Regions from separate parts of the Photobacterium sp. 270122K genome, predicted to be linked through region 2. Evidence: riboswitches for the same ligand, from Rfam matches in the RefSeq annotation. Region 2 holds a riboswitch; each other region holds the start of a gene.

Region 1 (4,697 bases), on a different contig from region 2:
CGCGAGCAAATAACGGCTGCCATCAAACAACTCACCACGGAAATCACTGCGTAGACCGTAGCACAATACCGGGATATGCAGTTTATCGACCACTTCGGTCAACTGATACACCTGCGGTTTCGTTAGAAATTGGCTCTCATCGATCAGTACACAATCAATTTTATTCTCCGCATGCATTTGCGACAAACGCTGATACAGATCGTCTTCCACGTTAAACAACTCGGCTTCTTCTTGCAGGCCGATACGGGAACTCACGATCCCTTTACCGTAACGATCATCAATCGCTGCCGTAAAGATAACCGGATTCATCCCTCGCTCGCGGTAATTAAATGAAGACTGCAACAGGGTGGTCGATTTACCCGCATTCATTGCTGAGTAATAGAAATACATCTGGGCCATGTCGTTTCCCTTGTAGTAATACGATGGATGCTTGGAAAAAACTGCCGCGATGCTACAGAAAAGCCCCTCAGATTGAAAGAACCTCGCGCATATCTCCCGAAGAAAGTCTCAGCTTGCGACAGAAAAAAGAAAGCCTGCTCAGAAGGCAGGCTTTCAAGGTATTGCCGTTAGATACGGTTACGGACGGCGAGACAGCCACGCCAGCCCAGAACACACTAACAAGAAGGCCACGCTGGCCGCGATAAAGCCGACCGCCAACGAATCCGTAAAGCCTAACGCCAGAAAGCCAACGGTCGATACAGCCGCCATAGCAAAGGCATACGGCAACTGCGTTGAAACGTGATCCATATGGTGACAACGCGCCCCAGTTGACGACAAAATGGTGGTATCCGAAATCGGTGAACAGTGGTCACCAAACACCGAGCCCGCCAGCACCGCCGCCAGCATCGGTAGGATCAAGGTGATATCCGTCGCGCCAGCCAAATCACCGGCAATCGGTAGCATGATGCCAAAGGTGCCCCAAGAGGTACCGGTGGAGAACGCCATCGCCCCTGCCAGCAAGAATAAAATAGCCGGAAGTAACATTGGGTTGATATTGCCTTCCACCAACGTCGACAGGTAGCTACCGGTGCCCATGTCATTGATCACATTACCGATGCTCCACGCAAACAATAGGATCAAAATGGCACCGAACATGGATTTCGCCCCGATCCACAGGGTAAAGCCGACATCAGACATCGGCAGGCGCTGGCGCAATACCGACACCATGGCAGACAGCAAGCCGGCCAAGCTACCCAACACCAAAGACATGCCCACATCGGTATTTTCAAACGCACCCAACAAGTCAAACGGTTTGCCATCGGCCGCCAGTGATTGGTTACCGGTATACAGCATGAAGAACATCGTTGCGGCAATCAAAATCACGATCGGCAACACCAAATCCAACACGCGGCCATTCAGGCTTTCGTTGATTTCCAGCTCATCATTGATGTCTTTCGCACGCTTATCGCTGTCACCTTCATCAAAACCACGGCAATGGCTGGCTTCAATCTCGTGACGCTTCATTGGGCCGACATCCAATTGGAACCATGCCACCACAAAGACCAACAATAAGGCGAAGACCGCGTAGAAATTCATTGGCGCAAGCAATAAAAACGCGCCTAAAGGGGTGTATTCGGTCACGCCGTGTGACACCAAAATGCCACTGATCACGGTAATAATGTATGCGCCCCAGCTTGATGCTGGCATCAGTACACACATCGGTGCTGCGGTTGAATCAAGGATGTACGCCAGTTTTGCCCGTGACACGTAATAGCGATCGGTCACGGGACGGGAAATCGAGCCCACGGCCAAACTGTTAAAGTAATCATCAATGAAAATAAAGACACCCAAGAAAGCGGCCAGCAATTTTGCACCACGCTTGGTCTTTATCTTAGTTTGCGCCCACTCAGCAAAGGCTCTTGTGCCGCCTGATAAGGTCAATAATGCCGTTGTCATTCCCAGTAAAATCAAGAAGGCAACAATACTCATCTTCGAGCTATTGATACTGCCGGCTTCAATAAACAACCCTTTGACGGTCGTGCTGACATAATCAAGCATATCCGTATCAGGGTGGTTAAAGGTCAATAAGAAGGCACCAAGCAGTACACCTACACCGAGGGAAAATAAGACGTGACGCGTTAAAATGGCGAGTCCGAGCGCCACAAGGGGGGGAAGCAATGATACTGCGGAATGTGAATAATCTACAATGTTCATGATCTCTACTACAACCGTTCCTGGTTGGAGATCTACTGCTGAACATGGTGAAAACCATGCCAGTTGAGTGTGAGGAAAAGAAGTTACCCTGATCCGACTCCACAGTAGCGCTCCATAGTTAATGTCAATATATACTATGGCAGTGTTGCCCCTATTTGGTGACAACCCCAGCAAGGCGGTGTGATAAACCAGCACTTACTTCGGCATCGGCGCCTTTCACAAACCCTCATCGGAATCACCCTACGGCTTGTTACTCTTCGACAATGCAACCTCTACCCTTAGTCAAGGAATAGTCAATTCTACGGACAGAAATATTAATTGCAACAACTTAAGACGCAGTGCTTAACAGCACCAGCGCATCCTGTTACCAGACGGATGCAAAAAGGCACGTTATGCAGCCTTTTGTTGACAAAAACACTATGCAATTGATCGCAAAAGTACGGGTTCCCAGCCCTTCCAATATTCGTTTATTTCAGAGTATGAGCGATAAAAAAACATTACAAATGAGAATTGCGCCCGCGAATTAGCAAAAAAAAATAAATAAGAAGGTGATTTTTTATTTGGCATCTGCCAACTAAACGTATTAATATTGCAAATATTGAATTGTCACTGCTATTATTATTTTATAGTTTTAGAACAACAGGAAATAAAAAATGTCTGATGCAATGAAAGCACTTTTGAACCTTCGTAGCCTTCGCGCACTGTCTCGTGAATATTCACTAGAGCAGCTTCAAGAAGCTCTAGAAAAACTACAAACTGTGGTTTCTGAGCGTGAAGAATCTGAAGCAGAAGAGATTGCTAAAGAAAAAGAACGTACAGAGAAACTAGCACAATACCGTGAAATGCTACTTGCTGATGGTATTGATCCAGAAGAACTGCTTGCGGCAACACTACACAAAGCACCTAAAGCGAAGCGTGCACAGCGTCCAGCTAAATATAAGTTCATCGACGAAAACGGTGAAGAGAAAACATGGACTGGCCAAGGTCGTACTCCAAGCGCATTGAAAAAAGCACTGGATGATGGCAAAGCACTAGAAGAGTTTGAAATCTAATTTCGATTTCACTTTTTGACTGCAAAAACCCGGCTTTATGCCGGGTTTTCTTTATCTATCATAAAGATAAATATTGGGATAAACATCACAATTTTTCGCTCTATTTATTCACGCTATCCCATTAAGCGCCCCTGCCCAATTATCGATTGCCTCTATGATAAACATACCAAATAGCAATAAGCGCTATCGAATTATCTCTTTTTGCTAAACGGCACTCAGAACAATAAAACACAGGCATTCCACTGATAAACATATCAAGCACAAAAAACCAGACACAAAGGTCTGGTTTTATGATCACGCATAATGCCGACACATTTATCCGTTAGCGGATCTTGTCAGCCAAATGGCTTACTGCCAACGCAAAATAATGCGAACGGTTCCAATCCAACAATGACTGGTAGTTACCATAGACCAAATACGCTCTACCATGATTATCATCCGGTTGAATAAGCCAGGCATTAATATCAACATCAGGCAAATCACGCCCATTTAATCGTCTCACACCCAGCTTCTGCCACTCGCTTAATGCACGCGCCTGCTCTTTTTTCACCCCAAACACGCTCTTATCGAGAGAATCAGGCAATGTCACTTGGCGCCCCCAAGTATAATCACTGTCCCAATTGGCTTGTTTTAAGTAGTTCGCTGCAGAGGCAAACACATCCGCATCGGTCTGCCAGATATCGATCTTGCCGTCATTATTTCCATCAACCGCATACGATAAAAATGACGTTGGCATAAATTGCGGCTGCCCCATTGCGCCCGCCCAAGAGCCCTTCATATCTTTAGGGGCAATATGACCCGCCTCTAATATATCTAACGCCGCCATCACTTGCTTGCGGAAAAAAGCTTCTCGGCGTCCTTCATAGGCCATGGTCGACAACGCTTCCACCACATTGTAATTGCCCATTAAACGACCAAAGTTACTTTCTACACCCCATAACGCCACAATAAAACGTGGCTGCACACCGTATTGCTGGCCAATTTTTTCCAACACGACTTTGTGTTTTTGGTAGCGTTCATTGGCTTGCTTAACTTTCCAATCGGGCACCGCTCGGGGAATATACTCATCCAGCGTTAATTTTTTCTCTGGCTGATTTTTATCTGCCTTTACAGCGCGCTCTGTAAATGTAATGCCATCAAAAGCAGAGTTGATAATCGACTCTGAAATTCCATTTTCACGGGCTTCTACTTTTAGCCCTTCGACATAACTGTCAAATCCTTCATCTGCAGCAGATACCGCTGATGACAATCCTAATCCTAAGGCCACTAAGGCCGATACCAATCGCTTATGCATAATTTACCCTTGGTTTTTTGCTGCTTTCTCTGCCTTGTACTGTTCCAGTAAATTGGTCACGGGTGGCGGCACCTGCAAATAAAAACCGGTGTCGGCCAATGCCACTTTTACTTTTTCCACATCTGCCTGTGCTAATTTACGCCCGTCTTGCAACTTCAGCACCATCACAAGCTGGGGGGCCCCGAAGGTATTCATCA
Region 2 (4,697 bases):
GCGTTTGTTTAAGGATGCGAATGCGCTGTTGGATCGTGTGGAAGAAGAAGGCCTACTCAAGGTACGCGGTATGTGTGGGTTGTTCCCTGCCGCCAGTGTCGGTGACGATATCGAAGTCTATACCGATGAGTCGCGCACGACGGTCGCGAAAGTACTGTATAACTTGCGCCAGCAAACGCAGAAACCGAAAGGGTACAATTACTGTTTATCGGATTACATTGCGCCCAAAGACAGTGGTAAGCTGGATTGGATTGGTGGATTTGCTGTCACCGGCGGCGTGGGTGAGCGTGAGTTAGCGGACGCCTATAAAGCGCAAGGGGATGACTATAACGCCATTATGATCCAAGCGGTGGCCGATCGCTTAGCGGAAGCCTTTGCCGAATACCTTCACGAGCTGGTCCGTAAAGACATTTGGGGTTATGCACCGGATGAAAACCTCAGCAACGACGCCTTGATCCGAGAAAAATACCAAGGGATCCGACCGGCACCGGGTTACCCCGCTTGTCCAGAGCACACCGAAAAAGGCAGCTTGTGGGAATTGCTAAAAGTGGAAGAAACTATCGGGATGTCACTGACCTCCAGTTACGCGATGTGGCCGGGGGCGTCGGTGTCGGGGTGGTATTTCTCGCATCCTGATTCCCGCTATTTCGCGATTGCGCAGATCCAGCCGGATCAGCGTGACAGCTATGCGGATCGTAAAGGTTGGGATTTGCTGGAAGCCGAGAAATGGCTGGGGCCGAATTTGTCGTAACGGCCAGGAAACGGTGTGGTGTCTATGTGGATGCTACATCCGTCAGTAGTGATAAAAAAGGCGCTCAGTGAGCGCCTTTTTTTATGTCGAATAACGAAGGATTATTCAAACAAGGTGTGGTGCAGTGTTCTTACCACATCGCGTGATTCCTCGGTATTGACCAAGAAGCACAGGTTATGGGCACTGGCACCAAAACAGATCATGCGTGGGCTGTATTGCTCAAGCGCACCAAACACTTGCGTTGCAGCACCTGGGGCATCGCCTAGCTTATTACCGATTAGCGCGACGAGGCAGAGGTTTTGTTCCACTTCCACACGGCACAGCTTGCTCAGTTCAGCGGTTGCGGCAGCCGGTAAATTGGGGGCACCGCCACAGGTGTCGGTTTGATCCAGCGTCAGTGACACGCTGACCTCAGAGGTGGTGATCAAATCCACAGAGACTTTATGTTCGGCCAAAATGCGGAAAACTTCGGATAAGAAGCCGTAGGCCTGGAACATTTTTAAACTGGTTAGCGTGACCATGGTTTGGTTGCAACGCAATGCCAATGCGCGGAATTTGGGTGGTGCAGTGACGTGTTGACGGATCCACGTACCGCCTTGTTCCGGTGCTTTGGATGAGCCGATAAAGACCGGGATCTTTTGACGTACAGCCGGAAGCAGCGTTGAGGGGTGCAGGATCTTCGCGCCAAAATTGGCCATTTCAGAGGCTTCACTGAAGCTGATCTCTTTGATGGGCTTGGCATTGGCGGTGATGCGCGGATCGGTGCTGTACATACCCGGGACATCGGTCCAGATCTCTAATGTTTCAGCCTGAATGGCTTCAGCAACCAGTGCGGCACTGTAGTCACTGCCACCGCGCCCGAGGGTCGTGGTTTGGCCGTGTTCATTCGCGCCAATGAAGCCTTGAGAGACGATAATGGATTCACTGAGTAAGGGTTGCATGTGCTGCGTCGCTAAGTGACGAATAACATCAATCTCAGGGACGGCTTTGCCGTATTGACTGTCGGTACGTAGAATGTGGCGAATATCGAAACGCGCAGCACTCGCGCCCATTTCATTAAGAATTTGGGTAAAAAGATGCGTAGAAAGCAGTTCGCCATGGGCAACCAATTGATCAGTCAATTGCTTAGAAGGGGTATGGGTGGCGTGCTCGGCCAAGTCTGCGACTTGATCTAGCAGTTGTTGGATCTCACCCGAAATCGTTTCGGGGTGCGCCAGTTCATCCAGAATAGACTGATGAATGGCGTGAAGTTGTTGTAGCCGCTCTGAGCGCTGCTCGTTATCGGCAATTCCATTTGCTAACTCAACCAGCAGATTGGTAACACCGGAGCATGCACTGATTAAAACCACTTTCGCTTGTGGGTTATTTTTAATAATGCTAGCACTACGGCTCATGGCGGCATGATCGGCTACGCTGGTGCCGCCAAATTTCGCTACAGTGATCGGCGGAGGAACAGTAAAGTTATTATCAACAAAGCTCACAACGAGTCTCCCAGTAAGATAGTAGAAAGTCTAATACAAAGGGGGATGACTCGGGATCAAGATCCCGACAAGTGTCAGGGGAATCTAGCAGTCAGATCTTGGTAGATGGCATGACCAGAAGCTCCCCACCTTTCTCGGTCATAGTTATGAGAAAGGTGACAGCCAGAAGGATTCAACCTTCATAGCCGATATGCCATGCCCCCTGTCATGCCATATCTCGGCGTTACTCCCCCTCTCAAGATTGCGTTGGGGTGGGGCCCCGCAATCATCGATACCTGGGTAACGCTCCTCTTCTGTTTTCACCGGATGTGCAGGCAGCGTGTGTGCTGAATAACCGTGCCATCGGGATGAACAAAAAATGTGCTTTATTGAAGCGGATTTGCCTATATCTTGTCAATTCCCTTTAGCACTTTTTTGCAATTTTTTGCAAAAAGCTGTCATAAGTAAGTCATAACCTTGTGCGTGTCATCAGTAGATCAATAACCTAGACGGCAAAATCGACGATCTGCTGATATAGTCATTAGGCGTACTTTTCAATCTATACACATCTTTTCATGCAGACCTTCACGGAGGAAACCCCATGACTATTGGCAGTTTTTACCCCCCTCAGCGTACGTTAATGGGCCCCGGCCCCTCAGATATCTCTCCGCAAGTGTTACAGGCGCTAAGTCGTCCGACGATTGGCCACCTTGACCCGCTGTTTATTGGCATGATGGATGAGCTGAAGCAGTTGCTGCAATATGCCTTTCAAACCCAAAACCCGTTTACTATCGCGGTCTCGGCGCCGGGCAGTGCCGGTATGGAAGCCTGCTTTGTGAATTTGGTTGAACCGGGCGATACCGTGATTGTGTGCCGTAATGGTGTGTTTGGCGATCGCATGCGAGAGAATGTTGAGCGCTGTGGTGGCATCGCGGTGATGGTGGATAATGCGTGGGGTGAGCCGGTGGATCCAGCCTTGGTCGCCGAGGCGTTAACGGCCAATCCAGAGGCAAAGATTGTTGCGTTTGTGCACGCCGAAACCTCCACGGGGGCCTTGAGCGATGCCGAGGCGATTGCCAAGTTAGCGCGCCAGCATGATTGTTTGACCATTGTGGATGCCGTCACCTCGCTCGGTGGCGTACCGTTGTTGGTCGACGAATGGCAATTGGATGCGGTGTATTCCGGTAGTCAAAAATGCCTGTCGTGTGTGCCGGGGCTGTCACCACTGACTTTCTCTGCGCGAGCCATTGAGAAAATTCAGGCGCGTAAAACCCCCGCACAAAGTTGGTTCCTCGATCAAAGTTTGGTATTGGGCTATTGGAGCGGAGAAGGGAAACGCAGTTATCACCACACGGCACCGGTCAATAGTTTGTATGCCTTACACGAAGCGTTGGTGTTGTTACAGCACGAAGGCTTGGAAAATGCCTGGCAGCGTCACCGTGATATGCACCAAGTATTGCGTGCTGGACTTGAAGGGTTGGGGATCTCGTTTGTCGTGGATGAAGCATCGCGCTTGCCGCAACTTAATGCCGTGTACATTCCTGACGGGGTGGATGATGCCGCGATTCGTGCCCAATTGTTGAATGACTACAACCTTGAAATTGGTGCAGGGCTGGGAGCGCTGGCGGGCAAAGCGTGGCGCATTGGCTTGATGGGGTACGCGGCTCGGCGTGAAAATGTGGCGCTCTGTTTACGTGCGCTAGAGACGTGTTTGAAATAATTCGTACGCGGCTTACCGATAGACAAACGGCTACCTCTGGGTAGCCGTTTTTGTAGGGTGAATCTTTGTAGTGAGAGCGATCACGGAGCGGTATTGGATGCCGCTTTTTCTTCAGAACGGGGCGCCGCTTGCGTCACCCATGACGCGGCTTGAGTGGGGAACAGGTATAGCGCTTCCTGATAAATCTGATCGGCTTGCGAAGGTTGCCCCAATGCCAGATAGGCACTGATCAAATTTTTATACAGATCAGGGCGCGGCCAGATTTTGGCTTTTTCTTGTGCCCAGGTGATGTACTCATTGATCATGCCAGCGTTTTGCTTCGCGGTGCCGATCTGCAATTGCGTCAGATACAGATCCCATTCAAACCGATTATGCCAGGCCCAAGGGTTATTCACTTTCAGTAGATAATCGACGTTGATAGGGCGGGTGGTTTCATATTTCGTCAGTAAGTAACCGGAATACAAGGTGGTGGCCATGTAGCTGGTGATAGCCACCGGCAGTACCAGTACCACGAGGCGCAAGGTCATGACATAGTTGATCGGTTTACGGTAATACTTGGCCGTTAAATTATCCACCCAATAGATCAGGATGATAAAGACGATCCAGTGTGGCAGGGAGTGATAAAACGGGTACTCCAGCTGGGTGTGCAGGGTGATCGGGAAGAACAAACTGACCAGCGCAAGTTGGGTACCCGCACGGGCTTTTTTGACTTTCAGTAACACGGCCGCGGCCGCGATCAACAATGCCAGCAAAGGCACGATACCGC
Region 3 (4,697 bases), on a different contig from region 2:
CTAAATAGCGGCGCTTGTGGTGATACTAATGGATAGTCAACAAGCGTTATATCTGTGCTCACGGTGTTATGAACACAAGGGGCGTTCTGAGTTTTTGAGTGAGTAATTAACATTGACAATGAGTCGGTGGTGTATTGTTTTCTAGCGCAAGCCTGCTGGGCTCTATGAATTCAATAAAAGAGTTTAAAACCACATCAAAAGGGATAGATATCAAGAGAGGAATTAAATCATGTGCTTAGATGTACTGCAGAGTAAATTGGGGATGATTACATTCACAGCGAGTGGGCAGGGGCTTACCGGATTGTACTTGCCGGGACAGGAGCATTTTTTACCGTATAAGACATATAAAAGAAACACAAAAAATGTGCATATTGAGCAGGCAAAGGATGAGATCAGTGACTATCTTGACGGAAAAAGGAAAGATTTTTCCGTTGGGCTAGATTTACGAGGCACTGAGTTTCAAAAAAAGTGTGGCATCAAGTTAGTGAGGTGCCATATGCCCATACCTCTTCCTATAAGGATATTGCCCAACAGTTAGGGATGAAAGGAGGATACCAAGCGATAGGGAGCGCAAATCGTAATAATCCTATATCGATTATGATTCCTTGCCATCGGATAATAGGCGCGACGGGAAAGCTTATTGGCTATGGTGGGGGGATTGACTTAAAGGCTCAGCTACTTCACATAGAAACGCATTATGAAAAGAACGATCAGCAACACGAAGGGTGATTTTTATATCCACCGTAGTCAATAATGAATCATTCGAGCCTGTTAAAATGCTCGATAACGGCGTTAGGGTGTTTGATGAGAGAGTAACGATGTATCGAACAATTCCGCCCCAAAAAAACATCAAGCACCCGAAGGTGCTTGATGTTTTTTATGTAAGTGGTTACTTACTTGTGTTCTTGCTTACTGACGGTTCACTGCGCTTTGGCCGTTGCCATAATGGGTTGGTTTTTGCGCATCGCAAACAAGCAGAACAGCACGAACCATGCGCCGCTCACTGCCACACCAATCCACGCTGAATGGGTGTAACCAATCGCTACGTAACCCAGTAGGGCACCGAACGCCACAGAGGTCGCATACGGTAGCTGCGTCAGTACGTGATCCATGTGGTGACAGCCTGCGCCAGTCGCCGACAGAATACTGGTACTTGAAATCGGTGAACTGTGGTCGCCGAATACTGCGCCTGCTAATACCGCAGCAAGCATTGGGAGTAGCATCTGAATGTCACTCGCTGCTGCAATGTCACCCGCCAACGGTAGCATGATACCGAAAGTACCCCAGCTGGTGCCGGTCGCAAACGCCATGGCGCAAGACAGCACAAAGATAACAGCAGGCAGTAGCTCAACAGGAATGTTACCGTTCGCCATTGATGCGAGGTACATGCCGGTTTTCATGTCACGGACAACCGCACCGATGGTCCATGCAAAGAACAAGATAACAATCGCAGGCATCATTGCGCTGATACCTTGAGGCGCGGCTTGCATCCAGGTTTTCGCGCTTAGCTTCAAACGCAGCGCCAATGCAATAGACACGACCAAGCTACAAATGGCACCGTAAACCAGTGAAGAGCCTACGTTGGTGTGTTCAAACGCACCGATTACGCTGAAATCCAAGCCTTTGGCTGCCAGCACGGTCGCACCTGATTCGATCATGAAGTACACGGTCGCCAGCGTTAGCGTCAGGATAGGCAGTACCATATCAATCATGCCGCCGTTGCTGTTTTCTGGGGTTTCGATATCCAGACCGGTAGGTCGACCACGGGATTCATCCCACAGTTTACCTTCCAGCGCCCATTCTTCGTGCTTGCGCATCGGACCGATATCCAACTGGAACGCGATCACACACAGTACCATTACCAGTGTAAACACGGCGTACAGGTTCATTGGGATCATTTCTACGAACGCGGAAATTGGGCTCTGATCGGTCACGTTATGCGCCACCATGATGCCGCCAATCAAAGCGATGATGTACGCACCCCATGACGAGATAGGCATCAATACACACACAGGTGCCGCGGTGGAGTCCAGCAGATAGGCCAGTTTTGCCCGGGATATTTGGAAGCGATCAGTCACAGGGCGGCAGATTGCGCCAACAGACAGGCTATGGAAAAAGTCGTCGATAAAGAAAATGAACACCATCAGGCCGGTCAGGGATTTGGCACTGCGGCGATCTTTACAACGCACAGAAGCCCAATCGGCGAACGCTTGGGTCGCCCCCGATACGCTCATTAAGCTGATCAACGCGCCCAACAACAACATGAAAATGATCATATTGGCGTTGTCACTGTTTAAGCTGCCGTCAGCCCATACAATGTGAAGCACTTTATTGAATAAATAGTGAGCGGTGGCTAGTGGGGAATAGTGGTTTAGCATCAGTGCGCCCGCAACAATACCGGCACCGAGTGAAAGCAGAACGCGACGGGTCGTGACTGCCAAAATGACCGCCAGAAGTGGCGGAACGACAGACAATAAAGAGTCTGAAAAATTTGTGAGGATCATAATCTCAACACCTACAACATCAAGGTGGAGATCTACCGAAAAGAGGTGTAACGAAGACGTCTGAAGGAATGACAAAGACTTGTTACCCCTTCAGGTAGCGCTCCATAGGAAAAATACTATGGCAGTTCTGTGCCTATTTGACACAGACCCAGCGACTGAGTGTGATAACTGCAGTCACTTCGGCGCTGACTCCTTTCTCCGGCATCATCGGGATCATCCTCCGCACGGTTACTGATAGGCAGCGCGCCTCTACTGATTAAGGGCTTGCTGCGCCATCATAACAGCCAAGTTCAGCAACACAAGTATTATATAGGGAGAGTGTGCAAAGTGAGTGGATAATAAACTTTCTTTATCGTTACCATTAGAAGATTAATTTTGAGAAATTGTTAATACCTGTGATCATCGCATTACGCACAGGAAGCAAAATGTAAACATAGGAGTTAACGTGTTGCTAAAAAAACACTTTGAATTGATCGATAAGCCGACGTTCTTCGGGGCGCTGGGATTACTGTTTTCCGTCATAATCCCGCTGATGTTATTCCCAGAAGAAGGCGCTAAGTGGATCGCCGTCGCCAAAACCTTTATGACCGACAAGCTCGGCTTCCTTTATTTAGCGTTAGGTATCGGCGCCTTCTTTTTTATGATCTACATCGTTTTCTCCGATATTGGCCAGATCAAACTGGGTGATGCGGATGAAAAGCCAGAGTTCAAAACCGGTTCATGGGCAGCTATGCTGTTTTGTGGTGGTATCGGTGCCAGTATTCTGTACTGGGGGACTATCGAGTGGGCCTATTACTACCAAAGCCCGCCATTCCAGCTCGCACCGGGCAGTGAAGAGGCGGTACGTTGGGCTGCCACTTACGGTATTTTCCACTGGGGGCCGGTAGCGTGGTCTATTTACATGATCCCCGCGATTCCTATTGCCTACTTTTTCTATGTGCGTAAACAGCCTGTATTGAAAGTGTCAGCCGCGTTGATGCCGGTGATCGGTGAAGCGCGCAGCCACGGTAAGTGGGGCAAGGTTATCGATATCTTGTTCATCTTTGGTTTGTTGGGCGGTGCCGCGACCACATTGGGTTTAGCTGCCCCGTTGATCAACGAAGGGATCAGCTACCTGTTTGATGTTCCCTCTACCACCACGACTCAAATCGGCGTGTTGTTGTTGTGTACGGCATTGTTCGCTTACTCTTCCTATAAAGGGATGGATGAAGGGATCAAGGTGCTAAGTAACATCAACTTCTGGGGTGCACTCGGTCTGTTGGCGTTCGTCTTGGTGGCGGGCCCAACCTTGTTCATGCTGGAAACCGGTTTGGATTCTTTGGGTCGTATGCTGTCTAACTTCTTCGTGATGGCGACATGGGCTGAACCGTTTGGTGGCTATGGCACCTTTGAAGATACCCACTTCCCGCAAGATTGGACCATTTTCTACTGGGCATGGTGGCTTGTGTTTGCGCCAAGTATGGGCTTGTTCGTGGCACGTATTTCGCGTGGTCGTACGATCAAGCAGATGGTGTCAGGGGCTATCTTCTTTGGCTCAATGGGTTGTGCCCTGTACTTCATGATTTTGGGTAACTACGGGTTGTCGCTACAGCTTTCTGGCCAGCTTGATGTGGTCGGCATTTTGAATAGCGAAGGCCCAACCCGTGCCATTTTCTCTATCCTTGAACAGCTACCGATGAGCACCATGGTCATCGCGGTGTTTACGATTCTATGTATTATCTTTACCGCCACCACGTTTGACTCGATCTCGTTCATTCTGGCGTCGGTGGTACAAAACAATGTAACGGAAGATCCATTGCGTTGGAACCGTCTGTTCTGGGCATTCACTTTGTCTATCATGCCATCAATTCTGATGTTCATGGGCGGCTTGGCGACGTTGCAGACCGCTGCGATTGTGGGTGGTTTACCGTTGCTGGTGATTTCGGTGATGCTCATGATCTCGGGTGTGAAAGCCGCCACGCTCGACTTGGCACACCAAGACGGCTACATCGATCCGGTGATTAACATTGAAGAATTCCCAGATGTTGATCCATGGTCAAAAGAAGGCGTGGCGATGGCCAAGTTTGAACGCCTGAAAGACGAAGCGGTTGCAGCGGCGGAAGAAGAGCGTGAGAAACTGAACGCGATTTGGGATTTAAAGAAAACCATTCGTGCCACGGCCTTGTCGAAAGGGGAGTCTGGCATGGAGCTGGG

Evidence for each region. Region 2 has a riboswitch for lysine ahead of lysC (lysine-sensitive aspartokinase 3). Riboswitches for the same ligand answer to the same signal wherever they lie in the genome.
Region 1: linked by a shared signal. The riboswitch ahead of ACSF8W_RS10130 (Na+/H+ antiporter NhaC family protein) and the one ahead of lysC (lysine-sensitive aspartokinase 3) in region 2 are both predicted to bind lysine.
Region 3: linked by a shared signal. The riboswitch ahead of ACSF8W_RS12805 (Na+/H+ antiporter NhaC family protein) and the one ahead of lysC (lysine-sensitive aspartokinase 3) in region 2 are both predicted to bind lysine.

The regions. Positions count from the first base shown of each region.
Region 1 is NZ_JBPOEN010000004.1:376,248-380,944, forward strand. It holds gene ACSF8W_RS10125 (thymidine kinase) at 1-399, opposite strand, end outside; gene ACSF8W_RS10130 (Na+/H+ antiporter NhaC family protein) at 577-2,154, opposite strand; lysine riboswitch at 2,252-2,437, opposite strand; gene ACSF8W_RS10135 (H-NS family histone-like protein) at 2,808-3,206, shown strand; gene ACSF8W_RS10140 (lytic murein transglycosylase) at 3,529-4,500, opposite strand; gene ACSF8W_RS10145 (YcgL domain-containing protein) at 4,504-4,697, opposite strand, start outside.
Region 2 is NZ_JBPOEN010000008.1:262,702-267,398, reverse strand. It holds gene metH (methionine synthase) at 1-751, shown strand, start outside; gene lysC (lysine-sensitive aspartokinase 3) at 853-2,232, opposite strand; lysine riboswitch at 2,343-2,533, opposite strand; gene ACSF8W_RS16105 (pyridoxal-phosphate-dependent aminotransferase family protein) at 2,813-3,931, shown strand; gene ACSF8W_RS16100 (PglL family O-oligosaccharyltransferase) at 4,012-4,697, opposite strand, start outside.
Region 3 is NZ_JBPOEN010000006.1:195,729-200,425, reverse strand. It holds gene ACSF8W_RS12815 (hypothetical protein) at 230-538, shown strand; gene ACSF8W_RS12810 (methylated-DNA--[protein]-cysteine S-methyltransferase) at 469-729, shown strand; gene ACSF8W_RS12805 (Na+/H+ antiporter NhaC family protein) at 921-2,504, opposite strand; lysine riboswitch at 2,592-2,764, opposite strand; gene ACSF8W_RS12800 (BCCT family transporter) at 2,950-4,697, shown strand, end outside.